Regions from separate parts of the Enterobacter cloacae complex sp. ECNIH7 genome, predicted to be linked through region 3. Evidence: predicted binding sites of a transcription regulator. Region 3 holds the regulator's gene; each other region holds the start of a gene.
What was found. The regulator CRP, encoded in region 3, controls carbon source genes, mostly activating them, when cyclic AMP is high. The targets are predictions, from matches to a motif close to ATGTGANNNNNNTCACAT.
Positions count from the first base shown of each region.

Region 1: WM95_RS20640 (2-hydroxycarboxylate transporter family protein) is a predicted target of CRP. The motif match lies at 5,770-5,787, and genes of this name have one in related genera.
Region 2: azuC (stress response protein AzuC) is a predicted target of CRP. The motif match lies at 4,192-4,209, and genes of this name have one in related genera.
Region 4: msrB (peptide-methionine (R)-S-oxide reductase MsrB) is a predicted target of CRP. The motif match lies at 5,063-5,080, and genes of this name have one in related genera.

Region 1 is NZ_CP017990.1:4,172,557-4,180,232, reverse strand. It holds tRNA gene WM95_RS20665 (tRNA-Phe) at 3-78, opposite strand; gene WM95_RS20660 (DUF554 domain-containing protein) at 174-887, opposite strand; gene WM95_RS20655 (ornithine decarboxylase) at 1,069-3,204, shown strand; gene WM95_RS20650 (response regulator) at 3,259-3,951, opposite strand; gene WM95_RS20645 (ATP-binding protein) at 3,941-5,566, opposite strand; gene WM95_RS20640 (2-hydroxycarboxylate transporter family protein) at 5,912-7,273, shown strand; gene WM95_RS20635 (fumarylacetoacetate hydrolase family protein) at 7,291-7,676, shown strand, end outside.
Region 2 is NZ_CP017990.1:3,040,722-3,048,397, reverse strand. It holds gene WM95_RS14960 (branched-chain amino acid ABC transporter substrate-binding protein) at 1-71, opposite strand, end outside; gene WM95_RS14955 (YecA/YgfB family protein) at 493-1,161, shown strand; gene tyrP (tyrosine transporter TyrP) at 1,196-2,407, opposite strand; gene WM95_RS14945 (hypothetical protein) at 2,637-2,978, shown strand; gene ftnA (non-heme ferritin) at 3,015-3,512, opposite strand; gene yecR (YecR family lipoprotein) at 3,717-4,055, opposite strand; gene azuC (stress response protein AzuC) at 4,290-4,373, shown strand; gene WM95_RS14925 (DUF2766 family protein) at 4,481-4,732, shown strand; gene WM95_RS14920 (anaerobic C4-dicarboxylate transporter) at 4,775-6,118, opposite strand; gene WM95_RS14915 (non-heme ferritin-like protein) at 6,276-6,779, opposite strand; gene araF (arabinose ABC transporter substrate-binding protein AraF) at 7,567-7,676, shown strand, end outside.
Region 3 is NZ_CP017990.1:4,744,243-4,751,918, forward strand. It holds gene WM95_RS23745 (hydrolase) at 1-638, shown strand, start outside; gene WM95_RS23750 (YheU family protein) at 635-853, shown strand; gene WM95_RS23755 (phosphoribulokinase) at 884-1,753, shown strand; gene WM95_RS23760 (OsmC family protein) at 1,820-2,224, opposite strand; gene crp (cAMP-activated global transcriptional regulator CRP) at 2,536-3,168, shown strand; gene WM95_RS23770 (YccS/YhfK family putative transporter) at 3,226-5,313, shown strand; gene argD (bifunctional acetylornithine/succinyldiaminopimelate transaminase) at 5,310-6,530, opposite strand; gene pabA (aminodeoxychorismate synthase component 2) at 6,618-7,181, opposite strand; partial or broken gene WM95_RS23785 (putative adenosine monophosphate-protein transferase Fic) at 7,212-7,676, opposite strand, start outside.
Region 4 is NZ_CP017990.1:2,035,929-2,043,604, reverse strand. It holds gene WM95_RS10135 (NAD(P)H nitroreductase) at 1-411, opposite strand, end outside; gene sppA (signal peptide peptidase SppA) at 579-2,435, shown strand; gene ansA (asparaginase) at 2,499-3,515, shown strand; gene pncA (bifunctional nicotinamidase/pyrazinamidase) at 3,525-4,166, shown strand; gene WM95_RS10115 (YeaC family protein) at 4,212-4,475, opposite strand; gene msrB (peptide-methionine (R)-S-oxide reductase MsrB) at 4,532-4,945, opposite strand; gene gapA (glyceraldehyde-3-phosphate dehydrogenase) at 5,286-6,281, shown strand; gene WM95_RS10100 (D-hexose-6-phosphate mutarotase) at 6,355-7,239, shown strand; gene WM95_RS10095 (MipA/OmpV family protein) at 7,318-7,676, opposite strand, start outside.

The sequences.
Region 1 (7,676 bases), 570 kb from region 3:
AGTGGTGCCCGGACTCGGAATCGAACCAAGGACACGGGGATTTTCAATCCCCTGCTCTACCGACTGAGCTATCCGGGCAACGGGGCGCATTAAACCCGATCTGCCCCGTGGCGTCAACGAAAAATGTTGTTTTCGTTACAGACTGCGCAATCTCTCACCATTTCGCCGCATCCTTAAGCGAAAAAGTGCGTCCAGAGCGCGGAGAGCGGCATGGCGAGCAGCAGTGCGGGCAGCATGTTCACCACGGCAAACATCTTGATCCCACAGATGCGCAGCCCGGTCGCCAACAGCAGCAGGCCGCCGACGGCGGTAAAGTCTGCCATCATCGCCGGCGTGGTGAGCGGGAGAATCAACGTGGCGCAGGTCGCGAGCGCGAGTTGAATAAGCAGCATCGGGACGCTAATCGCCGCCACGGCGACGCCAAGGGTTGTGGCGAAAATGGTGGCGGTGAAGAAATCAAGGAACGCTTTCGCAATCAATATGCTTGGGTCGCCCGTCATCCCTTCCTGCATCGAACCGAAAATCCCGGTGCCGCTGGCGCAAAACAGAATAATGATGGCGACATAGTTCTGAATAAACGTCTCGTGCGTGCCGTGTTTCGCCTTGCCCGGTCGGGTTATCATGTTTTTGGCTCTGCTCACCGCGCTGTTAATGCCTTTTTCCAGATAGAAAAATTCGCCAATCAGCGCGCCGAGCAGGGTGGCCAGCACCATCACCGGCAGGTTGGCGCATTTGATGACTAAAAGAATACCGATCCCTAACGATGCCAGGCCGAATATTGAGGGCATGGAGGTGCGAATACGCTCCGGCAACCGCTGGCTCAGCACGGCGCCGAGTACGCCGCCCAGCAATACGGCGCCTGCGTTAATAAATGGCCCGATAACCAAAGTTAACTCCTGTTATTTAATCATTGATATTGCATTATTATGACACGGTAGGGCTGCGCGGGCCTTAGCTTTGGTTGATTTGGTGCATACTGATTCCTTCTTGCACCTCAAAATAAAAGGTGACATTATTGCGCGAATTTTCTCCTCCCTGTCTCACCGCCCGGTGAGGGTAACTGCGCCTATGAAAACCATGAAAATTGCCGTCAGCCGCGAGCTGCTTTCCACTGTGTCTACGCACCGCGAAAAGGTGACGCTGGACAGCACTGATTTTACCGATGTGGCGGCCGTCGTCATCACAACAGCTGAAAGTCGCAGCGGCATTCTTGCACTGCTGAAACGCACGGGCTTTCAGCTACCGGTGTTTATTTTCTCGCAGGAGCCAACGGACGTACCCGACGGCGCCAGCGCGGTTATATCGGGTAAAGCTCAGGAGTTTCTGGAACTGGAGAGCGCTGCCAGCCGTTACGAAGAGAATCTGCTGCCGCCTTTTTTCGACACCCTGAGCCAGTATGTGGAGATGGGCAACAGCACTTTCGCCTGTCCGGGCCACCAGCACGGGGCCTTTTTCAAAAAACACCCGGCAGGGCGACAGTTCTATGATTTCTTCGGTGAGAACGTGTTTCGCGCCGACATGTGCAACGCCGACGTGAAGCTGGGCGATCTGCTGATCCACGAAGGGTCCGCCAAGCACGCGCAAAAGTTCGCGGCAAAAGTGTTCAATGCGGACAAAACCTACTTCGTGCTGAACGGCACGTCAGCGGCCAACAAGGTGGTGACCAACGCGCTGCTGACCCGCGGCGACCTGGTGCTGTTCGACCGCAATAACCATAAGTCTAACCACCACGGGGCGCTGATCCAGGCGGGCGCCACGCCGGTTTATCTTGAGGCGGCGCGTAACCCGTTTGGCTTTATTGGCGGGATTGACGACCACTGCTTTGACGATGCGTATCTGCGGGATCTTATCCGCGAGGCGGCGCCGGAAAAGGCCGACGAGGCGCGTCCGTTCCGCCTGGCGATCATTCAGCTTGGCACCTACGACGGGACGATCTACAACGCCCGCCAGGTGATCGACAAGATCGGTCATCTGTGCGACTACATCCTCTTTGACTCCGCCTGGGTGGGCTACGAGCAGTTTATTCCGATGATGGCGGAAACGTCCCCGCTCTTGCTGGAATTGAACGAGAACGATCCGGGGATTTTCGTGACCCAGTCGGTGCACAAACAGCAGGCCGGGTTCTCGCAAACGTCGCAGATCCATAAAAAGGATAACCACATTCGCGGTCAGGCGCGCTTCTGCCCGCACAAGCGGCTGAACAACGCGTTTATGCTGCACGCCTCCACCAGCCCGTTTTATCCGCTGTTCGCCGCGCTGGACGTGAATGCCAAGATCCACGAAGGTGAAAGCGGACGCAGGCTGTGGGCGGAGTGCGTCGAGCTGGGGATTGAGGCGCGCAAGGCGATCATTGCGAACTGTCATATGATCAAACCGTTTATCCCGCCGGTGGTGGCGGGGCGGCCGTGGCAGGATCATCCGACGCACGCCATTGCCAGCGAGCTGCGCTTCTTCAGCTTTGAGCCGGGGGCCAAATGGCACGGGTTTGAGGGCTATGCCCGCGAGCAGTACTTTGTCGACCCGTGCAAGCTCCTGCTGACCACGCCGGGTATCGATGCCGAAACCGGGGAGTACACGGATTTCGGGATCCCGGCGACGATTCTGGCGCACTACCTGCGCGAAAACGGCATCGTGCCGGAGAAATGCGACCTCAACTCGATCCTGTTCCTGCTGACGCCTGCCGAAAGCAGCGAGAAGCTGGCGCAGCTGGTGGCGATGCTGGGCCAGTTCGAACAGCATATTGAAGACGACACGCCGCTGGCGGACGTGCTGCCGACGATCTTCCAGAAATACCCGGTGCGCTACCGGGATTACACCCTTCGCCAGCTGTGCCAGGAGATGCACGATCTCTACGTCAGCTTTGACGTGAAGGATCTGCAGAAGGCGATGTTCCGCAAGGAGAGCCTGCCTGAGGTGGTAATGAACCCGCAGGATGCAAACCGGGCCTATATTCGCGGAGAGGTGGAGCTGGTTCGCATACGGGATGCCGCAGGGCGCATTGCTGCCGAAGGGGCGCTGCCCTATCCGCCGGGCGTGCTTTGCGTGGTGCCGGGTGAGGTCTGGGGCGGGGCGGTACAGCGTTACTTCCTGGCGCTGGAGGAGGGCGTCAACCTGCTGCCGGGCTTCTCGCCGGAGCTGCAGGGAGTTTACAGCGAGAAGGATGCCGACGGGATTAAGCGGCTGTATGGGTATGTTTTAAGATAGTGCGGGCTGTTTCCCTCACCCTAACCCTCTCCCACAGGGAGGGGGAACGTTTCATCAAACCGCACTACGCTTGTACATCCTCCTCGGATGCCCAATCTTGCCATACAGCATCTCCACCGTCAGAAAACCCGCCTCCACGCAGTGCTCCAGATAGCGCCGGGTGGTGGTTTTGCTTAATCCCGTTTCGCTCACCACCTCATCCACGGTAAAGCAGTGCGTTGCCTTATCGTTAAACAGCGACTGTACCCGCGCCAGCGTATTTTCCTCAATGCCTTTACTGCCGTTGTCCTGGCGGTAGTTTTTCGCCTGAAGCTGATACAGCGAATCCACGTTCTGCTGGTCGACAATCTTCCAGACGCGCTGCTGTTCGGCAAACTGCACGAACCGCTCCAGCGACTGGCTGAGCCGCTTCCAGGAGACGGGTTTGAGGATGTAGTCGAACGCACCGTTGCGAATCGCCTGGCTGCAGGTGTCCATATCGCTGGCGGCAGTAATAAAAATCACCGAGCAGTTGGCGCGGGCCAGCATGGGGTTATTGATAAGCGAGATGCCTTTACCGTCCGGCAGGTAATTATCCAGCAGCATCAGCTGCGGCTGTTTGCTTTCAAGCTCTGCCTGGGCCGCAGCCAGCGACGAGGCAATGCCCACCAGCCTCAGACGCGGATGTTTGCCTATCAGCTCCGCGTGCAGTTGCGCCAGTTCGTTCTCGTCTTCAACAATCAGTACGTCGATAAGTTCATGTTGCATAGTCGGTGTCTTCCAGTTGCCGGGCGGTTCCCGTGGCCGGGATAAACAAGGAGAAAATGGCGCCGCGCGGGGTATTATCGGCAACTTCTATCGCGCCGCCAGCCTGTGTGACGTAGCTTTCGATCAGATACAGACCAATCCCATGATCGCCGCGCGTTTTGGTGGTGATGCCGCGTTCAAAGATCCGGTCACGGATCGCCGGTGTAATGCCAACGCCCTGGTCGGCCACTTCAATAATCAGCTCCTGTTCGCTGAGCTTTATCAGCACTTCTACCGGCGCGTGGGGAAGCGGCGACCTCTGTGTTGCTTCGATGGCGTTATCCAGCAGGTTGCCAATAATCGAAATCAGCTCTTGCTCACCAAGGGGCAGGAACGGTCTGTCCAGCCGACAGCCCGGGTCGAAACACAGCTCTACGCCTTTCTCCCGCGCGCGGGCGGCTTTCCCCAGCAGCAGGCCGCACAGGGTCGGTGAACTGAAGCGCGAAGAGATAAAGTCCAGAAGCTCCTGGGCATGTTCCGACTGCGCCTGAATGTAGCCAATGGCTTCCTCATAGCGGCCCATGTGCAGCAGGCCGGAGAGGGTGGTCATCCTGTTTAACTGCTCGTGGCGCATAATGCGGAGGTTATCGACATAGCGTTTGACCTGGCTAAGCTGGGCGCTTAGCGAGTCGATCTCGTTGCGATCGCGGAAGGTGATCACCCAGCCCTGCAGCGACCCCTCAAGCATGATGTGCACCCGGCTGGCAATCACCGTGAGATCGTTAAAACGACAAATCTCGTCATGGGTATCTTTCGCCAGCATCGTCTGCGTGTCGAAGAACGGGACCGGATCGATCACCTGGCTTATCAGCTGTCCGCGCAGCTCGCGGGCCGGCTGGCTCAGACCCAGCAGCTTGCGCGCCGCCTGGTTGATGACTTCAATCCGCCGCCGATCGTCAATGGCAATCACCCCTTCATAAATAGACTCCATCATCGCCTTCTGCTGGCGCACCAGCAGGCCGATCTCGCGCGGCTCAAGGGAGAAGATCTGCTTCTTGATGCTGCGGGTAAAGAACCAGGAGAAGACAAAGAGAGCGATCAGCAGCAGCACGGCGGCAATCAGGATATTGACCACCTTACTGACGGTAATGGTATCAAGGTAGCTGGTGAGATAGCCTACCGAAACAATGCCGACCACCTGTCCGGCAGCATTGAAAATGGGGGCTTTGCTGCGCAGCGAAATACCCAGCCCGCCTTTGCGGATGGTGGTGGTGCTTTTACCCTGCAACACGGCTTCATTGTCTCCGCCAACCAGGGTTGTGCCCACTCTGTCGGCAAATACGGAGTGAAAAAGATGCTGCCCTTTATTATCACCAATCACAATAAAGCTGGCGTCGCTGTGCGCAGAAATCTTCTGCATAAAATCATGGATGGCGTTGATATTCTTTTGTTCAACTTCATTACGCAATGTCGGAATAAGCGCAATCTCTTCAGCCTGTATTTTGGCACGCGTACTCATTTCCTGATAAAGCTGTTTCCCGACGTCGGCATAATAATATCCGCCCAGCAGCGCGAAAAGCACTGAGAAAAAGGCAACCAGCGAAATAAACAGCTTAATCTGGAAAGAGACTTTCATAACTATCACGCGAGGTAGCAGCAAAGATCGCCAATATATCATCTTTTTTCGCGCTGACGCCCGCTTTGCCGAAAACTTGTGATCCCTTGCACAGCGGGCGTTGTAAAAGAGTTATCCTGAAGGCGAACGTACTTCGGGCTGCGCGAGCAAATGTTATTTGTTTGTTCAATTCGGAAAAGAAACCATAAAAACCACGGCAATAAATAAGGTATAAATCACATTAAATAAAAGAAACCATTAAAACCATAGCTGCCATTAAAACTTCGCTTTTAATATGCCATCCCTCACATAAAGTAAGCCTTTGTGACTCTAAGCTGAACGCACAAAATAACCAAGGGGCTTATTATGAGCACAACTGACGATTCTTTCTCTGTTACCCACGACCCGATTGAAATTCAGCGGCCTTCGCTCAAAGAGCGCTGGTGGCATATTATGGATACCTGGAAAGTTGGGATTATTCCTCTGCCGCTGTTCGTTCTGGCGGGCGCGCTGATTGCCATTGATTGCCTGGGCGGAAAACTGCCGAGCGATATCGTGGTCATGGTGGCAACGCTGGCCTTCTTCGGCTTTGCCTGCGGCGAGTTTGGCAAACGCCTGCCGATTGTCGGCAAGCTCGGCGCGGCGGCGATTTGCGCCACCTTTATCCCTTCCGCGCTGGTCTATTATGGCCTGCTGCCGGACGTGGTGGTCGAGTCCACCACCAAATTCTACAAATCCACCAATATTCTCTATCTCTACATCTGCTGCATTATCGTCGGCAGCATCATGAGCATGAACCGCACGGTGCTGATTCAGGGCTTCCTGCGCATCTTCTTCCCGATGCTGTGCGGCGAAATCGTCGGCATGCTGGTGGGGATGGGCGTCGGCCTGGCGCTGGGTCTTGAGCCGTTCCAGATCTTCTTCTTTATCATTCTGCCGATTATGGCGGGCGGCGTCGGGGAAGGGGCGATCCCGCTTTCCATCGGCTATGCCACCCTGCTGCACATGGACCAGGGCGTTGCGCTCGGTCGCGTGCTGCCGATGGTCATGCTCGGCGGTCTGACGGCAATCATCATCTCCGGCTGCCTGAACCAGCTCGGTAAACGCTTCCCGCACCTGACCGGTGAAGGCCAGCTGATGCCTAACCGCGCGAATGCCGATGCAACGGTCTCTCAGCCTGCTTTTTCCGGCAAAGCGGACGTCACCACTATCGCCTCCGGCGCGCTGCTGGCGGTGCTGCTCTACATGCTGGGCATGCTTGGCCACAAGCTGATTGGCCTGCCCGCACCGGTCGGCATGCTGTTTATGGCGGTGCTGGTGAAGCTCTGCAACGGCGCCTCTCCGCGCCTGCTCGAAGGCTCTCAGGTGGTGTACAAATTCTTCCAGACCTCCGTGACCTACCCAATCCTCTTCGCCGTCGGCGTGGCTATCACCCCGTGGCATGAACTGGTGGCGGCGTTCACCGTCAGCAACCTGCTGGTAATTGTCAGCACCGTTTCTGCACTGGTCGCCACCGGCTTCTTCGTCGGCAAAAAGATTGGTATGCATCCGATTGATGTCGCCATCGTCTCCTGCTGCCAGAGCGGCCAGGGCGGTACCGGCGACGTGGCGATCCTGACCGCAGGCAACCGCATGAGCCTGATGCCGTTCGCCCAGATTGCTACCCGTATCGGCGGGGCGATTAACGTCTCTGTCTCACTGCTGATTCTGGGCAACTTCCTCGTTTAAGTTTTCAGGAAAGAACAATGAAACTCGCAAGCTTTTTATACCAGGGAAAACGCAGCTACGGCATCGTCCAGGCCGACGGCGTGATTGATTTAGGCCGCCGTCTCGGCGACCGCTACAGCGACCTTAAAGCGCTGCTGCAGGGCAACGGGCTGGCGCAGGCCACCCGCTACCTGAACGACGCCGTGGACGTGCCGATGAGCGCCATCACCTTCTTACCGGTGATTGAGCAGCCGGAAAAGATCCTCTGCGTGGGCATGAACTATGCCGACAAGCGCAAGGAGTTTGACCAGCATAATCCGGCCCCGACGCTGTTTGTCCGCTTCCCGGATTCACAGACCGGCCACAACGAGCCGGTGCTGAAGCCGCGCCACTCCAGCGAATTCGACTACGAAGGCGAGCTGGC
Region 2 (7,676 bases), 1.7 Mb from region 3:
GCGGAAAACGCCGTCACCAGGCAACCGGCCAACACAAGAGAAAGAGGAGTTCTGATAAATTTCAGCGACATTATTATGTTCCTTAGCAAAGAGGTTTTTGCACCACGGCGTAAACCCGAACGCCGACGGCGCAGCCAATCCGAAACACGAGCAAGAACAAAATGCACTAAACGAACAAGATACAGACGGCATCCTGCATGTACGGCGAGGTATCCCTGCGCAGCGTCGCGCGAAGAACATTAAGCAAAAACGTTGCCAGAATGGTTAACCCTTTGACGGGCTTGTGACATGTCTGAGTATAGAGCGCCGCGATATGCCGCCTTGCGGGAGGAGAAGAAATTACAGCGGAGATCACATATCGTTAACAATAAAGCCCATAAGTTGTGCAAAGGTCACGCTTTGCACGTTTTTGCAGCAATAAAGACCTAAACTTCAGCCCGGAGAGGCGTGAGATATGTGTTAGGATCGTTTCCTTTTGCAGGAGTGTCAGCGATGACTGAAGGCCCATTGAATGAAAGCGAAATGGCGTGGCTTGAAGAGACGTTAATGTCTTACGGTCATGATGATGCGTCCGTGATTGACGTGTCCGAACTGGACGGCATGCTAACCGCGGTGCTTTCCGGTCCTGTTGTCGTTGAGCCAGATGCCTGGCTGGTGGCGGTGTGGGGCGGCGAGAAATATATCCCGCGCTGGAAAAACGATCGGGAAATGAACCGTTTTATCGATCTCTGCTTTAAGCACATGAACGATATTGCCGAGCGCCTGAGCGAGTACCCGGATCAGTTTGAACCTATGTTCGGCTATAACGACGTGGACGGTGAGAGCTATACCGTGGTGGAAGAGTGGTGTTATGGCTACATGCGCGGCGTGGCGCTGACGGACTGGTCAGCCTTGCCGGAAGCCCTCAAGGCCGATCTTGAGGTGATAGCCCTGCACGGGACGGAAGAGAACAGCGAAAAGCTGGATGAACTGTCCGAAGAGGAATATATCGCCAGCATAGAGCGTATCCAGCCTGCGGCACTGCGTTTATATCAATACTGGGTAAACAATCCGCAGCAGCCGGAAGTGAAGAAGCCGACGGTGAACGGCACGAAGGTCGGACGTAACGATCCGTGTCCTTGCGGCAGCGGGAAGAAGTTTAAGAGCTGCTGTTTGCACTGATAAAAAAAGGGGCTGATGATAGCCCCTTTTTTATTTAACCCACTTCCGGGAGCATCCCGGTTGCAATCAACACCTGCACCAGAATAATCACCACACCACAGCAAAACACCACGCACAGCAGCGGTTTTCCTCCCGCCACGCGATACCCTTGCTGAGGATGCTGCTGGCGGCTTTTCCACGCCAGCAGGGAAGGGAGCAGCAGGGCCAGGATAGAGAGCGCTACCCCCGCATACCCCAGCGCCATCACAAACCCGCGCGGGTAAAACAGCGCAAAACCCAGCGGCGGCAGGAAGGTGATCGCCCCCGTCTGTAACCGTCCGGCTACGGTATTGCGACGCTGGAACAGGTCGGCGAGGTAATCAAACAGGCCGAGCGCCACGCCCAGGAACGAGGTTGCCAGCGCCAGGTCGGCAAACAGGTGTACCGCCAGCTCCACGTGCGGGGAGGTAACAACCTCGCGCAGCGCCAGCAGAAAACCGTTCAGGCCAGCGTGTTGCGCCATCAGCCCAATAAAGGTCGAAGAGTCAATGCTGCCCAGCGTCACCAGCTGCCAGAAAATATAGGCGATCAGCGGGATCGCGCTGCCGATAACAAAGACGCGGCGCAGCTTGCGGATATCGCCGTTCATATAGCTGACGATGCTCGGCACGCTGCCGTGGAAGCCAAACGAGGTGAAAATGACCGGGATCGCGGAAAGCGCCAGCCCTTTTTCCAGCGGCAGCGTCAGCAGGTTGACCTTGTGCACGTGCGGGGCCAGCAGCACCAGCATGATAATCAGGAAGAGAATTTTGGCGCTGAACAGAAAGCGGTTAAACAGATCGACCAGCGATGTACCCACGCAGACCACGCCGCCGCCGATGAGCGCAAAGAAGATAGCGCCCGTCGCCGGGGTAATGTCAGAGCCAAACCAGTCGTTGACGCTGGAGGCGATGAGTTCCCCGGCGCCGCTGATATAGGCGGCGGTCAGGGCGTACATCAGGAACATCATGCTAAAGCCGGTTATCCACTGGCCGTAGCGTCCCAGATAGCGCGCCGCAAGCGAACCCAGACCGGTATCGGCGGGGACGTGCTGGTAAACCTCAAGCAGCAGCAGGGCGGTGTAACACATCAGCGCCCAGAGCGTCCCCAGCAGTACCAGGGTCATGCCAAATCCTACGCCCGCGGCCGCCAGGGGCATGGCCAGCATTCCTGCGCCAATTGTCGTTCCGGCGACGATAAAAATACTTCCCAGGGTTCTGTTTTTCACGCTTTCCTCTACAACGATGCTTAACCGCGACAAAATCTGCGGCGCAGAGTAAGGGAAAAGCCGTAATTCGTCAAATCACCGTTACAAGTAGTGTAATGAATAATTTACGGATTATTGGTGCTCTGATCCTTTTTAGGCGGATGCCTACTTCATAAGGGCACTATTGCTGGGCGATATTCCGGCGTAACGTAAACAATAAATATAAATTATCAAATTAAGTGAGGGTTTTATGGCTGGAGAGAATCCCTTCACCGCGGCATGGAGTCGGGGAGGTAACCTGTTGTGCCATGGGCACTGGATAATCAGCTGGCAGAACCAACCCCTGATACTTCCCGAGTCCCGCCGCGAAAAGGATATGGGCACCTGGGCAATCTATTCGGTTATCGATCCTGAAGATGAAACCTTTGCACAAGGCTTACAGGAAGATGAGTGGATCGTTGAGAATGTCGACTGGTTAACGGATATGTTCTTCGAGGTGGGTATTCCGCTGGAGACGTCCAGCTACCGCTATTTTTACCAGGCGGTGAATCCTCATGACTGGCGCTGCACCAGCTGTGCGGGGTGTATGTAAATTAGCGCGGTGCCGGTTTTCGGCACCGCGCTGAAATTAATTCTGCGTATCGAGGGTGGAAAGTTCTTTATCAATAAAGTAAAGACCTTCGCCGGATTTCCCCACCAGAGACAATTTATCCAGTACGGATTTAAACAGCTTCTCTTCTTCGTGTTGTTCAGCGACATACCACTGCAGGAAATTAAAGGTTGGATAATCCTGGCTGGTCATCGCGGCGTGGACCAGTTCGTTAATTTTCTGCGTGATCAGCTGCTCGTGCTCGTAGGTGGCGCGGAAGAGTTCATCGAGAGAATTATACTCAGCAAAAGGTGAAGCCACGGTTTCAATGCGCGGCAGGCTGCCCGTATCCGTAAGATAATCAAACAGACGCTGCATGTGGGTCATCTCTTCCTGAGCGTGACGACGCAAAAACGCGGCCGCACCTTCGAAGCTGTGATAGCTGCACCAGGCGCTCATCTGCTGGTAGAGCAGGGATGAAAAAAGCTCAAGGTTCATTTGTGCGTTGAGCTTGTCGATCATTTCAGTTTTCAGCATGGTGACGCTCCGGATTATTATTTCTGGTTCACAATGAGCGACACTATAATTTGTTATTTAATTATTTGCAAAACGTAAATTTTTTATTTTATTTATTTAAAATACGAATGGGAATAAAACGCATTGGCGATTTTTATAATTTATTAATGAGAATTGTTTTTGTTCGTAATGAAATAAACTGCCAGCAAACGCTGGCAGCGTTGATTAATACCAGGGATTATTTGTCTTAGGGTTAACGGCGTAACCCATACATTTATACTGGATAGTCACGCTCTCGTTCAGGCACAAAGAGCCGCTCGTCAGGGTGCAGGTTTTAATGGGCTGACCATAGGCTGAGGCAGTGGCATACCCCATGCTCTGACACGCTTTTGCTGCCGTGCCGTTATTCACATACTCATCGGAATACGCATTTTGCAGCATTGCCTGGCCGTAATCGAGGCGGACGATGCCGTTCGGCGCGTCGAGGCTGCTGACTTCAGCCTGGCGGTTAATACTACACCCCGCGAGCAGCAGGATTGTGCCGGCTACAATGACTCTTTTCATGGTTCGCTCTGAGTGGATGGAAATACCTTATCGTACCCGCAGATGCCCGCTGCAATGCCTGGAATAGCCGGACAATCTGCCCTCACTCTTCGCAACGGGTGAGAGGGGAGCGCTATCAGGCCAAATCCTGATAAGAATGTGATGAGTATCACAAAAGGATTGATTTTTGTGATGGTGGTCATATTATAAGCACGTTGACAATAAAGTTGTATAACAAGTTAATGGAGCATCATCGTGAAACTGCGCAAAATCCTGAAAAGCATGTGGGCCAATTACTGCCGCACGTTCAAAGACGTGCCGCCAGGCGCCATGTTCTGATAAAAAAACCTGCTTCGGCGGGTTTTTTTGTACCTGCAGGCGATGAAGGGAAGATGACAGGGGGCGTGTTTTGCTACTATGGCGGCCTTTAAATAAGGAGAAAACCCATGTCACAAAACCTGAGCGCCGATCAGGAACTGGTCTCTGACGTTGTCGCCTGTCAGCTGGTTATCAAACAAATCCTTGATGTTCTGGACGTGATTGCGCCGGTTGAAGTGCGCGAGAAGATGTCTACGCAGCTGAAAAACATCGATTTCGCCAGCCATCCTGCTGCCGCTGACCCGGTTACGCTTCGTGCGATCCAGAAAGCCATCGCGCTGATTGAGCTGCGATTCACGCCGCAGGGTGAGTCCCACTAAAGCAGGGAAAGGGGCGACGGCACGTGTCGCCCTTTGATGCTGTTAAAAGAACGTCTGGACCAGCAGGTAGCTCGCCGCGCACGCGCAGCTTACTCCAATCAGCCCAGGCAGAATAAAGCTGTGGTTGATGATAAATTTGCCGATGCGGGTGGTGCCTGAACGGTCAAAGCCGATGCAGGCCAAATCACTGGGATAGGTCGGCAGGACAAAATAGCCGTAGGACGCCGGGAAAAAGGCGATCAGCATTTTCGGGTCGATGCCCAGCATGAGGCCCATTGGCGCAACGGCCGTCAGCGCAGCCGCCTGGCTGTTCACCAGTTTTGACACCAGAAACAGCACAATGGCATACGTCCACGGGTGGCTCTTCACCACGCCTTCCAGCGCCAGCTTTAACTCGTCGAGATGCGCCTGGAAAAAGGTATCGCTCATCCACGCCACGCCGAACACCGAGAAGATCGCGACCATACCGGCCTTGAACACCGCGCCGTTGGAAATAGCCGACGCGTTGACCTTACAGGCCATCAGCATCACGGCGCCCGCAATTAGCATCATCATCTGAATGACAAGGTTCATCGACAGCGCCGTCATTTTGCCTTTCACTTCAAAGGCGGGGCGCAGTTCCGGGAATGCCCCCAGCAAAACGACCACGGCAATACCGGCAAAGAAAATCCACGTGGACCAGTAGGCCTGTTTAGGGAAACGCTGATTCATTAACGTCTCCGTACCGCCGTAGATAAACTCGCGCTGCTTAGGATCTTTCAGCTTTTCCTGAAACTCTATGTCGTCAGCCAGATCTTTCCCACGGCGTAAGCTCCACAGGGCCGCAATGGCTACGCCGAAAAGCGAAGCGGGAACCGACACGGCGAGAATTTCCAGGATCCCCCACGCGTGGCCGATCCCATGCTGGGCCGCCAGGATGGACACCAGCGACACAACGGCAACGGAAACGGGGGATGCCGTAATCGCCATCTGTGATGCCACCGAGGCCACGGCCATGGGGCGCTCCGGGCGGATCCCTTTTTTCAGGGCGATATCCGCAATGATGGGGAACATGGTGTAGACCACATGGCCGGTGCCGCACAGAAAGGTCAGCATCCAGGTGGTGAAAGGGGCGAGCAGGGTGATGTGCTGCGGATGTTTGCGCAGCAGGCGTTCAGCAAACTGCATCATGACGTTGAGGCCGCCCGCAGTCTGCAGCGTAGCCGCACAGCCAATCACCGCAAGGATGGTCAGCATAACGTCAACCGGCGGTTTACCCGGTTGCAGACCAAAGACAAAACATAAAATAAAAAGACCAATGCCGCTGATTAACCCCAGCCCCATACCGCCGAAACGCGTACCCGTCAGCAGGCAGAGGAGAATGACAACAAACTCAATGGTGATCATGATGCTCCCTCGTCAATGATTATGTAACTAAATAAATCATCACACGTTGTGTGGTTAATCATTGGGAGCCAGATCAGATTTGTTAAATGTCAGCAAAAGCAGATGGTTGGAGATGTGAAGGGGGCCAGCTCCCGTCCGGGGGAGCCGGCTAAAAACATCAGTGTTGCTGCACCGCCACAATGTCGAGCAGATGACGGTCGGTCTGCTCAGGACATAAACCCGCCTGCTGCGCCTGATGGATCTCATCCGCCAGCGTCTTCAGCAGCATGCCATCCTGCTGCTGTTCTTTGTCCATATCGCGTAAGAATTTGAGCGTCGTAATGTCCTGCTGCGCTTTGGCTTCATCGGCCAGTTTGCTGAGCGTGCTGCAGCGTTGCTCATACTCTTCAAGCGTTTTCTGAAACAGTTCTTCCAGGCAGGAGTAGTTTTCGTTGATCCCATCAAGGGCTTTAACGACAGGATTTGCCCCTGCGGCTTTCAGAAAATTGAAGACACGCATCATATGGGTGACGTTACTTTGCGCCTGCGAGCGAAAGAATGTAGCAGACCCCGTAAGACTATTCTCGGCACACCACGCACTTAAGTGAAGGTGCAGGTTCGAGGCGTAGAACTCAAGGTTCATCTGCGCGTTAAGTTTTTGCATCATCGTTTGGGTAGCCATACTCATATCCTTATTGACTGTGGGACGTGATGTCCGTTGCTTAACCTGAGCGCCAGGCAAATACGAAGAAAAGAGCAGAAATAGACATTCTGCCGTGACCGAAGTCGACCGAAATTCACTTCCTGTGTTCGATATAAATAAGCATACCCTTGTCTTTGGTCTAAGAAAACTCTTAATTAGGCTGTGTTTACCATACATTACAAAGTTTAATATAGTACAGAAATAAAATTAGCTCGCCATGAATGGAATTTTATTTAAAGCTCTAATAATTAAGGTTTTTTACCGTTGGAGTGCACTGTTACTCTTTCGGGAATATTAAGTTGGAATATTACTCCGAGAAAAAGAGAAATACGGTTTAATCGTTTCGAATATATGATGTGCCAATAAAATTGCGCTAAATCAAATTCTGCGAAATAACGTTTTTACAGGTGCGTTGTACATCCTTGATGAAAAACATGTTGAACCCCTTTAACGCCAGTTGCGTTTTGCCCGCTGAGGGGCATCAGGGATATCTTGGCTAATCTTATGGATAATTCTGCTTAATCCCTTTCTATTTGTCTGACAAATCCCGCCTTTTTTATGTCATTTTTCGCTGAATTTATGTACGCAATTACTGTAATTCTGCGGTGTGATGGGGCTCTCTTATGGATGATTAATTTCCCGCTAAAACTATCACCAGCAATAACGCTTATGACGAGGTAAGCGCTAATGCCTTGTTTTAAGTCCGATTAAATAAGAAGCACGCACTTATTCCCTACAGAAAAGAATGCTAAAGCTGGAGTTTACCATGCACAAATTTACTAAAGCGCTGGCGGCCATCGGTCTGGCTGCCGTTATGTCACAATCCGCTATCGCTGAGAATTTAAAACTCGGTTTTTTGGTAAAACAGCCCGAAGA
Region 3 (7,676 bases):
CCGAAGACGGGACGTGGTTTTTACACTGGCTGCGGGAAAATTATGGCACCGTGCCAACGGCCGCCGTGGGCTACTCGCTGGGCGGCAACATGCTGGCCTGTCTGCTGGCCAAAGAGGGTGAAAGCGTCCCGCTGGATGCCGCCGTCATTGTCTCCGCGCCGTTTATGCTCGAGCAGTGCAGCTACCACATGGATAAGGGCTTTTCCCGCGTCTATCAGCGCTACCTGCTCAACCTTTTGAAGGCCAACGCGGCGCGTAAGCTGAAGGCCTACCCGGATACCCTGCCGGTCAGCCTGCGCCAGCTGAAAAAGGTGCGCCGCATTCGCGAATTCGACGACCTGATCACCGCGAAAATCCACGGCTTCGCCGATGCGATTGACTATTATCGTCAGTGCAGCGCCATGCCGCTGCTCAGCAAGATCACGCAGCCGACGCTGATTATTCATGCCAAAGATGACCCGTTTATGGATCATCACTCGATCCCCGCTCAGGAATTCCTGCCCGACAACGTTCACTATCAGTTGACCGAGCATGGCGGCCACGTCGGGTTTATCGGCGGCACGCTGCGCCGCCCGAAAATGTGGCTTGAGGCGCGTATTCCTGACTGGCTGACCCCTTATCTGGACGGTGCAAAATGATTATTCCCTGGCAGGATCTGGCGCCCATTACGCTCGATAATCTGATTGAAAGCTTTGTATTACGCGAAGGCACCGATTATGGTGAACAGGAACGCTCGCTTGAGCAAAAGGTCAACGATGTTAAGCGCCAGCTGAAAAGCGGCGACGTGGTGCTGGTGTGGTCAGAACTGCATGAGACGGTCAATATCATGCCCCGCAACGCGTTTCACGGCTGATCTTCCACCCTTTTCAGTCAGGGAGTTGCTATGTCTGCCAGACATCCGGTTATTGCCGTTACGGGGTCGAGTGGTGCAGGAACCACCACCACCAGCCTCGCATTTCGCAAGATTTTCGCCCAGCTGAATCTCCGTGCGGCGGAGGTCGAAGGCGACAGCTTTCACCGCTACACGCGTCCGGAGATGGACATGGCCATTCGTAAGGCGCGCGATTCGGGTAAACACATCAGCTACTTCGGCCCGGAAGCCAATGACTTCGGCCTGCTGGAACAAACCTTTATAGAGTATGGCAAGAGCGGCAAAGGGCAGTCCCGCAAGTATCTGCACACCTATGATGAAGCCGTACCCTGGAATCAGGTGCCGGGAACCTTTACCCCGTGGCAGCCGCTGCCGGAACCCACCGACGTCCTGTTTTACGAAGGATTGCACGGCGGCGTGGTCACCCCTCAACACGACGTGGCGCGCCACGTGGATCTGCTGGTCGGCGTGGTCCCTATCGTTAACCTGGAGTGGATCCAGAAGCTGACGCGTGACATGAGCGAGCGCGGCCATTCGCGAGAGGCTGTGATGGACTCGGTGGTGCGCTCCATGGAGGATTACATCAACTTCCTGACGCCGCAGTTCTCCCGCACCCATATCAACTTCCAGCGCGTGCCGACGGTGGACACCTCCAACCCGTTTGCCGCTAAAAGCATCCCGTCGCTGGATGAGAGCTTTGTGGTGATCCATTTCCGCAATCTCGAAGGCATTGACTATCCCTGGCTGCTGGCGATGCTGCAGGGCTCGTTTATTTCGCACATGAATACGTTAGTCGTGCCGGGCGGGAAAATGGGGCTGGCGATGGAGCTCATCATGACGCCGCTGGTGGAGCGACTGATGGAAGGGAAGCAGATCGCGTGAGCATGTTCCCTCTCCCAGTGGGAGAGGGTTAGGGTGAGGGCATCAACACGCACGATGCCCCATCAATCACGCCTCGATCACTTCATACGAATGGGTGATTTTTACCGCTTTCTCCAGCATTAACGCCACAGAGCAGTACTTCTCCGCAGACAGGTCCACCGCACGTGAGACCGCCGCGTCTTTCAGTTCTTTACCGGTGACCACAAAGTGCAGGTTAATATGGGTGAACAGGCGTGGCGCCTCATCGCGACGCTCTGATGTGAGTTTAACCTCACAATCCGTCACGTCATGACGTCCTTTTTGCAGAATCGACACCACGTCAATGGCGCTGCAACCCCCTGCCGCCATCAGCACCATTTCCATTGGGCTTGGCGCTTTATCGCCGGAGTTACCGTCCATCAAAATCTGGTGTCCTGATGCGGATTCGCCCAGGAACGTTAAACCTTCAACCCACTTCACGCGCGCTTGCATATTCATTAACTCCAACGTTGCATTTTTGGTGACAGATTACGCGTGCGTTACATTTCTCGCAATGGAAGGCGACCTGCATCATGCTGAAGCGAGACACCAGGAGACACGCGGCGAAAGCTATGCTAAAACACTCAGGATGCTACAGTAATACATTGACGTTACACGTGTATGCAGAGGACATCAAACTTTACTGGCTGCGAAACGTTACGGTAGCCGACTTCCCAGGGTATGGGTAAGAATTCGATTGCAACCCCAGAGTCCGGATGCATCTGATGACTCTGGTGACAGCTTATAACAGAGGATAACAGCGCATGGTGCTTGGCAAACCGCAAACAGACCCGACTCTCGAATGGTTCTTGTCTCATTGCCACATTCATAAGTACCCATCGAAGAGCACGCTGATTCACCAGGGTGAAAAAGCGGAAACGTTGTATTACATCGTTAAAGGCTCGGTGGCAGTGCTGATCAAAGATGAAGAAGGGAAAGAGATGATCCTTTCTTATCTGAACCAGGGCGATTTCATCGGTGAACTGGGCCTGTTTGAAGAGGGCCAGGAACGTAGCGCCTGGGTTCGTGCAAAGACAGCATGTGAAGTGGCTGAAATTTCTTACAAGAAGTTCCGTCAGCTGATTCAGGTTAACCCTGACATCCTGATGCGTCTTTCTTCCCAGATGGCGCGCCGTCTGCAGGTCACGTCAGAGAAAGTGGGTAACCTCGCCTTCCTGGACGTTACCGGCCGTATCGCACAAACCCTGTTGAACCTGGCGAAACAGCCAGACGCAATGACCCACCCGGACGGCATGCAAATTAAAATTACCCGTCAGGAAATTGGTCAGATCGTCGGTTGCTCCCGTGAAACAGTGGGCCGTATCCTGAAAATGCTGGAAGATCAAAACCTGATCTCCGCCCACGGTAAAACCATCGTGGTCTACGGAACGCGTTAATTCCGCTCAAACGGCGTGTCACCGCAGGGTGTCACGCCGTTTTTGTCTCTACTCCCCATGTGGCGCAGGCTGATCTATCACCCGGAAGTTAACTACGCACAGCGGCAAACGCTGGTGTTGTGTCTTCCTGTGGCCATAGGCCTGATCCTCGGACATCTTCAGCAAGGCCTGCTGTTTTCCCTCGTGCCCGCCTGCTGCAACATCGCCGGTCTGGACACGCCGCATAAGCGCTTTTTCAAACGCCTGATTATCGGTGGCTGCCTGTTTGCCGGCTGTAGCCTCGCCGTGCAGCTTCTGCTTGCCCGGGATATCCCGCTGCCGCTGATCCTGACCGTGCTGGCGATGACGCTCGGCGTCACGGCGGAAATCAGTTCGCTGCACGCCCGCCTGCTTCCCGCCTCGCTGATTGCGGCTATTTTCACGCTGAGCCTCGCCGGGAACATGCCGGTGTGGGAGCCGCTGCTGATCTACGCCCTGGGGACATTATGGTACGGGCTATTTAACTGGTTTTGGTTCTGGCTGTGGCGCGAACAGCCGCTGCGTGAATCCCTGAGCCTGCTCTATGTGCAGCTTGCGGATTACTGCGAAGCCAAATATACCCTGCTCACCCAGCATACCGACCCGGAAAAATCCTTACCGCCGCTGCTGACGCGCCAGCAGAAGGTGGTGGATCTCATAAGCCAGTGCTATCAGCAGCTGCATATGCTCGCCGCCAACAAGAACCACGAATACAAACGGCTGCTGCGCACCTTCCAGGTCGGGCTGGATCTGCAGGAGCACATCTCCGTAAGCCTTCATCACCCGCAGGAGGTGCAAAAGCTGGTCGAGCGCAGCCACGCCGAAGCGGTGATCCGCTGGAACGCACAAACCGTGTCCGCACGTCTGCGCGTGCTGGCCGATGATATTCTCTACCACCGCTACCCCACGCGCTTTAACATGGAAAAACAGCTGGGCGCGCTGGAGAAAATCGCCCGCCAGCATCCCGATAACCCGGTCGGCCAGTTTGCCGCCTGGCACTTCAGCCGCATCGCCCGCGTGTTGCGCACGCAGCGCCCGCTTTATCCCCGCGACCTGATGGCGGATAAGCAAAAACGGCTTCCGTTATTGCCCGCGCTCAGGAGCTATCTTTCCCTTAAATCGTCCGCCCTGCGCAACGCCGCCAGGATTAGCGTTATGCTCAGTACCGCCAGCCTGATGGGCATGGCGCTGCACCTGCCGAAACCGTACTGGATCTTAATGACCGTGCTGTTTGTCACCCAGAACGGCTACGGCGCCACGCGGGTGCGTATTCTGCACAGGGCTGGCGGAACGATGGCCGGGCTGATCATTGCGGGCGTAACGCTACACTTCCACGTGCCGGAAGGCTATACCCTGGCAGGCATGCTGGCGATCACGCTGGTGAGCTACCTGATTATCCGCAAAAATTACGGCTGGGCGATGGTGGGCTTTACGGTGACGGCGGTATATACCCTGCAGCTGCTCACGCTCAATGGCGAACAGTTTATTATCGCCAGGCTGATTGATACCCTGATCGGCTGCCTGATTGCCTTTGGCGGAATGGTCTGGCTGTGGCCGCAGTGGCAGAGCGGGCTGCTGAGGCAGAACGCCCACGACGCGCTGGAAGCCGACCAGCAGGCTATTCGCCTGATCCTGAGCGACGACCCGCAGCCCTCCCCGCTGGCCTATCAGCGGATGAAGGTCAACCAGGCGCACAACGCCCTGTTTAACTCGCTCAACCAGGCGATGCAGGAGCCGGGCTTTAACTCGCACTATCTGGCAGACATGAAGCTCTGGGTGACGCACAGCCAGTTTATCGTCGAGCACATTAACGCCATGACCACGCTGGCGCGCGAGCACACGATGCTGACGCCGGATCTGGCGCAGCGCTATTTGCAGTCGTGTGAAATTGCGTTGCAGAGGTGTCAGCAGCGTCTGGAGTATGACGCGCCGGGCGAGTCGGGCGACTCAAACATTCTGGAAGCGCCGGAGACGTTAACCCACGGGCCAATGAGCACGCTGGAGCAGCATTTGCAGCGCGTTCTGGGGCATCTGAACACCATGCACACCATTTCGTCGGTGGCATGGCGTCAGCGTCCGCATCACGGCATTTGGTTAACGCGCCGGTTAAAGCGAACCGAGTATTAGCCTTTAACGATCTTCGCGACCGCCGAGGCAAAGCGGGTTAACCCCTCTTCGATGTCTTTGTCTTCTACCACCAGCGACGGCGCAAAGCGCATCACGTCCGGCCCGGCATTGAGCACCATCACTCCTTCGTGCGCGGCGGCGTGCAGGAAGTCGCGCGCGCGACCTTTGTACTGCGGCTTCAGCTCGGCGCCAATCAACAGCCCCATCCCGCGGATTTCGCTGAACACATCGTACTGCTCATCAATCTTTTGCAGGTGTTTTACGAACAGCTCGCGCTTCTCGCTCACGGCGTTCAACACCTCCGGCGTGTTGATAATGTCGAATGCAGCGCCCGCCACGGCGGTCGCCAGCGGGTTACCGCCGTAGGTAGAGCCGTGAGAGCCGACGTGGAACGCGGAGGCGATCTCCTGCGTCGTCAGTACCGCACTCACCGGGAAACCACCGCCGAGCGCTTTGGCGCTGGTCAGGATGTCCGGCGTAACGCCGTAGTGCATATACGCGAACAGATCGCCGGTACGCCCCATCCCGCACTGCACTTCATCAAAGACCAGCAGCGCCTGATGTTCGTCGCACAGCGCGCGCAGCCCTTTCAGGAATTCCGGAGTTGCCGCCGTCACGCCGCCTTCACCCTGGATCGGCTCAACGACTACCGCGCAGGTGTGATCGTCCATGACCGCTTTCACCGCGTGCAGATCGTTAAACGGCACGTGGACAATGTCGGCTGGTTTCGGGCCAAACCCGTCAGAATACTTTGGCTGGCCGCCAACGGAGACGGTAAAGAAGGAGCGTCCGTGGAAGGCATTGTGGAAGGCGATGATTTTGGTTTTGTACGGGCTGTGGCGCGTTGTTGCGTAGTAGCGCGCCAGCTTAAAAGCGGTTTCGTTGGCTTCGGTGCCGGAGTTCATAAACAGCACGCGCTCGGCAAAGGTCGCATCAATGATCTTGCGGCCCAGGCGCAGCGCCGGTTCGTTGGTGAACACGTTGCTGGTGTGCCACAGGGTTTCGCCCTGGGTTTTCAGCGCCTCAACCAGCGCGGGATGGCAATGACCCAGCGCCGTGACCGCAATACCGCCCGCGAAATCCACATACTCTTTCCCCTGCTGATCCCAGACGCGGCTGCCCTTTCCCTTCACCGGGATAAACTCAGCCGGTGCATAAATCGGCAGGATCACTTCATCGAATGTCGCGCGGGTTATTGCTGGTTGTTCAGTTGCCATGTCATGACCATCCATTTTTATGTCACAGTTATTGTGAAAATATAATCACAAAATATGCATAAAAAATCACAGCAAGGCAACAGATATTCAGCGATTGAGGAAATTTGCCAGCAGCGCGTGCCCCTGCTCGCTGAGGATGCTTTCCGGGTGGAACTGCACGCCTTCGAGGTCCCATTCGCGGTGACGAATCCCCATGATCTCCTGCGCATCGCTCCAGGCGGTCACCTCAAAGCAGTCGGGCAGCGTCGGCGGGTCAATCACCAGGGAATGGTAGCGCGTCACGGTTAACGGATTATTGAGCCCCGTGAATACCCCTGTGCCGGCGTGGGTGACCGGAGAGGTTTTACCGTGCATCACTTTCTCGGCGCGCACGATGGTGGCACCAAACGCCTGGGCAATCGCCTGATGGCCCAGACAGACGCCCAGGATCGGCAGCTTGCCGGCATAGTACTGGATAGCATCCAGAGAAATACCCGATTCCGACGGCGTACACGGCCCAGGAGAAATCACGATTTTCTGCGGAGCCAGCGTCCCGATATCGGCCAGTCCAACCTCGTCGTTACGGCGGACAACCACCTCTGCACCCAGTTCACAAAAATACTGGTAAAGGTTCCAGGTGAAGGAATCGTAGTTATCAATCAGCAGAATCATGGCGGCTCCCGAAAAAAATGCCGCCCTATTCTACTCAGATTCCCGCGCTTCGCTCACTACTTTGGCAAAGATAGCGTTTAGCGCGGTTAAATCTCCCGTTGCGCCGCTTCGGTTAGCCGCCACCCACTGGTCGGGATCGATATCGCGCCAGTCCAGCGAGTAGCCCGCGTGGAGCGCCAGCTGCTCGAAGAAAACGCGTTGGGCAATACCGTTGCCGCGCATAAACGGATGCAGCATGTTGATTTCGCAGTAATAGTGGCTAACCCGGTCAACAAACGCCGCTTTCTCAAGACCCACGAGATACTTTTCGCTTTCCAGCGCCGCCATCAGCTCGTTACCCATCTTCTCGATGTATTCGAAATGGCAGAAAGGAATGTCACCCTTAAAAATATCGTCAGTGCGTAACTCGCCTGCCCGCTTCATCTCGCTGCGGTACAAATGACGATGAATAAGGCACAGATGGGGCAACCCGGGCGCGGAAGGCCCAAGCTCCAG
Region 4 (7,676 bases), 2.4 Mb from region 3:
GGTCAGCGCACCGGTACGCCAGATGCCGTTGAAGCCCTGCGCGACGGCGGCCATCTGCATCGCCATCACCGCACAGCCTGCGGACATTTCCTGTTCCCAGATCGGCACCTTATGGTCAGCCTGGCATTTCGCCACGACGGCGATAATCATCGGGGCGCGGAACGGGGCATTGCGCGCCTTGTCGATACCTTTCTCATCCTGCCCGGCGGCAATAGCGCCCTGCTCCAGCAGCTGGCTGAAACGATCGCGGCCTTCGCCTTCAATCACAAAGAAGTGCCACGGCTGCAGCGTGCCGTGATCGGGGGCACGCATGCCGGCACGCAGAATATTCTCCAGCTGCTCGCCTGTCGGGGCAGGTTCGGCCAGACGGGAAGCGCTACGGCGGTTAACAAGCAGTTCGAGTGCGTCCATTGGTTAACTCCTTTCTTGAAATTTACTCACAAAATTAACACGACGGCAGATTTTGTTACAGCCTGGCAGGCGATTCCTGCTGACAAGTGGCGGTTGGGTCATTACGATAACCCAACATTACCGTCCAGTGGCGACGGAAACAGTCATTTTCTGGTTAGGGAGAATACATGCGAACCCTTTGGCGAATCATTGCCGGTTTCTTTAAATGGACGTGGCGACTGCTCAACTTCGTCCGCAACCTGGTGATGAACATCTTCTTCATCTTCCTGGTTCTGGTTTGCGCGGGCATCTGGATGCATATCAGCAACGCGAATCAGGCGCAGCATTCGACTCGCGGGGCCCTGTTACTCGATATCACCGGCGTTATCGTTGATAAACCGTCCGCCAGCAACCGTCTGGGGGCAATCAGCCGCCAGCTGTTTGGCGCGACATCAGACCGTCTGCAGGAAAACTCCCTGTTCGATATCGTCGATACCATCCGCCAGGCGAAAGATGACCGGAACATCACTGGGATCGTGCTGGATCTGAAAGATTTTGCCGGGGGCGATCAGCCTTCAATGCAGTACATCGGTAAAGCGCTGCGCGAATTCCGCGACAGCGGCAAGCCGGTGATTGCCGTGGGCGACAGCTACAGCCAGGGGCAATATTATCTGGCGAGCTTCGCCAATAAAATCTGGCTCTCCCCGCAGGGTACGGTCGATCTGCACGGCTTTGCCACCAACGGCCTGTACTACAAGTCGCTGCTCGACAAGCTGAAGGTCACCACCCACGTCTTCCGCGTCGGCACGTATAAATCCGCCGTCGAGCCGTTTATCCGCGACGACATGTCTCCTGCCGCCCGTGAAGCTGACAGCCGCTGGATTGGCGAGCTGTGGCAGAACTATCTCGGCACCGTTGCCGCCAACCGCCAGATTACGCCTGAGCAGGCGTTCCCTGGCGCGAAGGGCGTGCTGGATGGCCTGCGTAAGCTTGACGGTGATACCGCGAAATATGCGCTCGACAACAAACTGGTTGATGCCCTGGGCACCAGCGCCGAGATTGAAAAATCCCTTAGCAAACAGTTTGGCTGGAGCAAAGAGGACAAAAATTACAGCGCCATCAGCATGTATGATTACTCGACGAAAAAGCCTGATGACAGCGGTAACAGCGTCGCGGTGGTGTTTGCCAACGGTGCCATCATGGACGGCCAGGAGACTCCGGGGAACGTGGGCGGCGATACTACCGCGTCACAAATCCGCGATGCTCGTCTGGATCCAAAAGTGAAAGCGATCGTCCTGCGGGTGAACAGCCCTGGCGGCAGCGTCAGCGCCTCCGAGGTGATCCGCGCTGAACTTGCCGCGGCGCGTGCCGCCGGCAAGCCGGTCGTCGTATCCATGGGCGGAATGGCCGCCTCCGGGGGTTACTGGATCTCAACGCCAGCCAACTACATCGTGGCCAACCCAAGCACGCTGACCGGTTCGATTGGCATCTTCGGGGTGATCAACACCGTGGAGAACAGCCTGGATTCTCTGGGCGTGCATACCGATGGCGTGGCCACCTCTCCGCTGGCTGATGTGTCGGTGACCAAATCCCTGCCGCCAGAAGTCTCTGAGATGATGCAGCTCAGCATTGAGAACGGCTATAAGCGCTTTATCACCCTGGTGGCGGACTCGCGTAAAAAGACGCCTGAGCAGATCGACCAGATCGCACAGGGACACGTCTGGACCGGCCAGGATGCGAAGAGCAACGGTCTGGTGGACAGCCTGGGCGACTTCGATGACGCGGTGAAAAAAGCCGCCGAGCTGGCGAAGCTCAAGCAATGGCATATCGAGTATTACCAGGACGAGCCTTCGTTCTTCGATATGGTCATGGACAGCATGTCCGGCTCGGTACGCGCCATGCTGCCGGAGGCGATGCAGGCTTACCTGCCTGCGCCAGTCGCCACAGCGGCGAAAGCGATGAAGGCGGAAAGCGATAAGCTCGCGGCCTTTAACGATCCACAGAGTCGTTACGCGTTTTGCCTGACCTGCGCTAACGTCCGTTAAAAACCGTCCCCTCTTCCCGCGAAGAGGGGATTTTTTTCTTTTGAAGAACAAGAACTCACTACCATGCAGAAGAAATCGATTTATGTAGCCTACACTGGCGGTACCATCGGTATGCAGCGCTCTGAAAACGGCTATATCCCTGTCTCCGGCCACCTTCAGCGTCAGCTTGCGCTGATGCCGGAATTCCACCGTCCGGAAATGCCTGACTTCACCATCCACGAATACGAGCCGCTGATGGACTCCTCCGACATGACGCCGGAAGACTGGCAGCACATCGCGGATGACATTAAAGCCCATTACGACCAGTACGACGGCTTCGTGATCCTGCACGGCACCGACACCATGGCGTTTACCGCCTCGGCGCTCTCCTTCATGCTGGAGAACCTGAGCAAGCCGGTTATCGTCACCGGGTCGCAAATCCCGCTGGCGGAGCTGCGCTCGGACGGGCAGATCAACCTGCTGAACTCCCTGTACGTGGCGGCGAATTATCCGATCAACGAAGTGTCGCTATTCTTTAATAACCGTCTGTATCGCGGCAACCGCACCACCAAAGCCCATGCTGACGGTTTTGACGCCTTCGCCTCCCCTAACCTGCAGCCGCTGCTGGAGGCCGGAATTCATATCCGTCGTCTGGGCACGCCGCCTGCGCCGAACACCGCCGGCGAGCTGATCGTGCATCCGATCACTCCGCAACCGATTGGCGTGGTCACTATCTACCCGGGTATCTCTGCCGACGTAGTGCGTAACTTCCTCCGCCAGCCGGTGAAAGCGCTGATTCTGCGCTCCTATGGCGTAGGTAATGCCCCGCAGAACGGCGAATTCCTGAAAGAGCTCCAGGAAGCCAGCGAGCGCGGAATTGTGGTCGTGAACCTGACCCAGTGCATGTCCGGAAAGGTCAACATGGGCGGCTATGCCACCGGCAACGCGCTGGCTCATGCGGGAGTCATCAGCGGCTTCGATATGACCGTTGAGGCAACGCTGACTAAACTTCACTATTTACTGAGTCAGGATCTGGACATTCAGTCCATTCGCAGCGCGATGATGCAAAACCTGCGCGGCGAGCTGACCCCGGACGAATAAGGAGTGCTCATGAAGCAACGCGCCCTGCTACTGGTCGATTTGCAAAATGATTTCTGCGCGGGCGGTGCGCTGGCCGTCGCCGAAGGTGACAGCACCGTTGACGTGGCAAACACGCTAATTGACTGGTGCAAAGCCCGCGGCGAAGCGGTTGTCGCAAGCCAGGACTGGCACCCGGCGAACCACGGCAGCTTTGCCAGCCAGCACAACGTCGAGCCTTTCACTCAGGGTGAACTCGACGGGCTGGCGCAAACCTTCTGGCCGGATCACTGCGTACAGCAGACGGAAGGCGCGGAGCTGCATCCGCTCCTGAATCAGAAAGCCGTCGACGCGGTGTTCCATAAAGGTGAAAACCCGGCTATCGACAGCTATAGCGCGTTTTTTGATAACGGGCATCGCCAGAAAACGGCGCTGGACGCGTGGTTACGTCATCACGAAATCACGGAGCTGATCGTGCTGGGCCTGGCGACGGATTACTGCGTGAAGTTTACCGTGCTGGACGCGCTCCAGTTAGGTTATACCGTCAGCGTCATCACCGACGGCTGCCGCGGGGTAAACATTCACCCGCAGGACAGCGCTCAGGCGTTTATGGATATGGCTGCGGAAGGCGCAACGCTGTATACGCTCGAAGACTGGCTGGAAACGCAGGCGTAGTCTTTTACGCCCTCTCCCTGTGGGAGAGGGTATCAACCCGCACCGTTATTGCATTTTCATCGTCGCAATCGGCTTCGGCGTGATGCCGAAGTCTTCTTTCAGCTCGCGCTTGCTCTTCATCACCATCTGGCCTTTGGTGTCGATCGTCATGTGCTGCGCGTCGGTGTTATTGCGCGCCTGCCACAGCATCACCAGCTGTAAACTGTTCTCTTTTTGCTCCGGCGTCAGCGCGACGCCGTCGGGCCATTTTCCCAGTTCTACGGCGGTCACCAGACGCTGATAAATTTCCGGCGTCATGCCGCTAATCATGTCATCAATATTCACACTCGCGCCCTTTCAAAGGAATAATTTGCTGAATCGTTTTTTCAACCCTTAATCTGGTCACCGTTCTTATCATCGGTGAAGCTCATTGAGGCAGAGTTTACGCAGAAACGCTCGCCCGTAGGCTGTGGGCCATCCGGGAAGACGTGCCCAAGGTGCGCATCGCAGTTGCCGCAGCGAATTTCCGTGCGCACCATGCCGTGCGACGAGTCGGTCAGATAGCGGATGGCCTCATCGCTCACCGGCTCGTAAAAACTCGGCCAGCCGCAGCCAGAATCAAATTTCGTTTGTGAATTGAACAACGGGGCATCACAGACGAGACAGTGGTAGACGCCGTCTCGCTTGTTGTGCAGTAAACGCCCGGTGAACGGCGGTTCCGTTCCGTGATTCTGCGTCACGTAAAACTGCATTTCTGTGAGGTTTTTTTTCAAATCGTCAGGGTTACGTTGGTTCGACATATGCTTACATCTCGCTGTAGAAACAGACATCTTTCAACCCGGATTCTAACAAAACATTAACACCCTTGCGTGCACTTTTGATCTAAACTTATGTGTCGCGAATAAGCGGTCAGGCAATTGTGATCATGTTCACATTTTTATCCTGCGAGGACTTTAAAATCCCGGCTCAGCCCCCATATGGGTGCAAGCTCAAAGGGAAAGTGAGGCGAGTCAGTCGCACAAACGTTAGTCACAGGATTGATTTGTCGCAATGATTGACACGATTCCGCTTGACGCTGCGTAAGGTTTTTGTAATTTTACAGGCAACCTTTTATTCACTAACAAATAGCTGGTGGAATATATGACTATCAAAGTAGGTATCAACGGTTTTGGCCGTATCGGCCGTATTGTTTTCCGTGCTGCTCAGAAACGTTCTGACATCGAAATCGTTGGTATCAACGATCTCCTGGACGCTGAATACATGGCGTACATGCTGAAGTACGACTCAACTCACGGTCGTTTCGACGGCACCGTTGAAGTGAAAGACGGCCACCTGGTTGTTAATGGCAAAACCATCCGCGTTACTGCTGAAAAAGACCCAGCTAACCTGAAATGGAACGAAATCGGTGTTGACGTTGTTGCTGAAGCAACCGGTATCTTCCTGACCGACGAAACTGCACGTAAACACATCACTGCGGGTGCGAAGAAAGTTGTTCTGACTGGTCCTTCCAAAGACAACACCCCAATGTTCGTTCGTGGTGCAAACTTCGAAACTTACGCTGGCCAGGATATCGTGTCTAACGCATCCTGCACCACCAACTGCCTGGCACCGCTGGCTAAAGTTATCAACGACAACTTCGGCATCATCGAAGGTCTGATGACTACCGTTCACGCAACCACCGCTACTCAGAAAACCGTTGATGGCCCGTCTCACAAAGACTGGCGCGGCGGCCGTGGCGCGGCTCAGAACATCATCCCATCCTCTACCGGTGCTGCTAAAGCTGTAGGTAAAGTACTGCCAGAACTGAATGGCAAACTGACTGGTATGGCGTTCCGCGTTCCAACTCCTAACGTATCCGTTGTTGACCTGACCGTTCGTCTGGAAAAAGCTGCTTCTTATGAAGAAATTAAGAAAGCAATCAAAGCTGCTTCCGAAGGCGCAATGAAAGGCGTTCTGGGCTACACCGAAGACGACGTTGTTTCTACCGACTTCAACGGCGAAATCTGCACTTCCGTGTTCGATGCTAAAGCAGGTATTGCACTGAACGACAACTTCGTTAAACTGGTTTCCTGGTACGACAACGAAACTGGCTACTCTAACAAAGTACTGGACCTGATCGCTCACATCTCTAAATAAGTTGAGATGAGTGCTTGATCCAAAAAGGCGACTTCGGTCGCCTTTTTTTATTTATAAGACAGAGGATTGCTTAATGATTAATAAAATTTTTGCACTTCCGGTAGTCGAACAACTTACCCCTGTGCTCTCCCGCCGTCAGATTGACGGTGCCGACGTTATCGTCGTTGACCACCCACGAGTTAAAGCTTCCGTGGCGCTGAACGGCGCGCACCTGCTCTCCTGGAAACCGGAAGGTGAAGCCGAAGGTTTGTGGCTGAGCGATGCGACCTCCTTCAAAAAAGGGGCGGCTATTCGCGGCGGCGTGCCGATCTGCTGGCCGTGGTTCGGCCCGTCCGCACAGCCGGGTTTGCCGTCTCACGGTTTTGCCCGCAACCAGCAGTGGACGCTGAAAGCGCATAACGAAGATGACAACGGCGCAGCGCTGACCTTTGAGCTGCAGGCAAACGATGAAACCCGCGCCCTCTGGCCGCACGATTTCACCCTGTATGCCCGCTTCAAACTGGGTAAAACCTGTGAAATCGAACTGGAAGCTCACGGCGAGTTCGAAACCACCTCTGCCCTGCACACCTATTTCAACGTGGGTGATATCAGCGCCGTGAAGGTGAGCGGCCTGGGCGATACCTATATTGATAAAGTCGATAACGCGAAAGAAGGCAAACTGAGCGACGGCGTTCAGGCATTCCCTGACCGTACCGACCGCGTTTACCTGCACCCGGAAGCGTGCAGCGTGATCCACGACGGCGCCCTGAACCGCGGCATTGAAGTGGTCCATCATCATCACAGCGACGTGGTGGGCTGGAACCCGGGTCCGGCGCTGTCCGTCAGCATGGCCGACATGACGGATGATGGGTATAAAACGTTTGTCTGCGTGGAAACGGCTCGCGTGACCAACCCGCAAAAAGCGAGTGAAGAAAAACCGTCTCGTTTAGGGCAGACGATTCGCATTGTTAAGCGATAAATTCTCTGCACCACGCTAAAGCAAACGGGGCGCAAGCGCCCCGTTTTAATGCATCAATTGCACGATATTAGTGCGCAATCAGAACTTGTAGCTCACACCCACAGAGAAGATGCCTGCCCAGGACTTATCGACCATCGGGCTATCCTTCACTTCGTCGCTCAGACGCTCATAGCGGCCGGTACCGTACACGCTCCAGTCGCCAAGGAAGTTGTAGCTCGCGGTCAGCTCCAGGTAAGGATCCCAGCCGTCATCTGCACTGTAGCTTTTCAGACCACTGCGGCGGGACTCGTTTTTAGAGACGCCGTAATAGTAGTCGTTGTAGTTCTCGCTGTTGTACTGCACACCGATACCCGGCGTCAGGGTGAGCCCGCCGTTGGTGTAGCGGTACAACCACGCCAGATCCCAGATAAAGCCGTTGCTGTTATCCAGCGTATCAC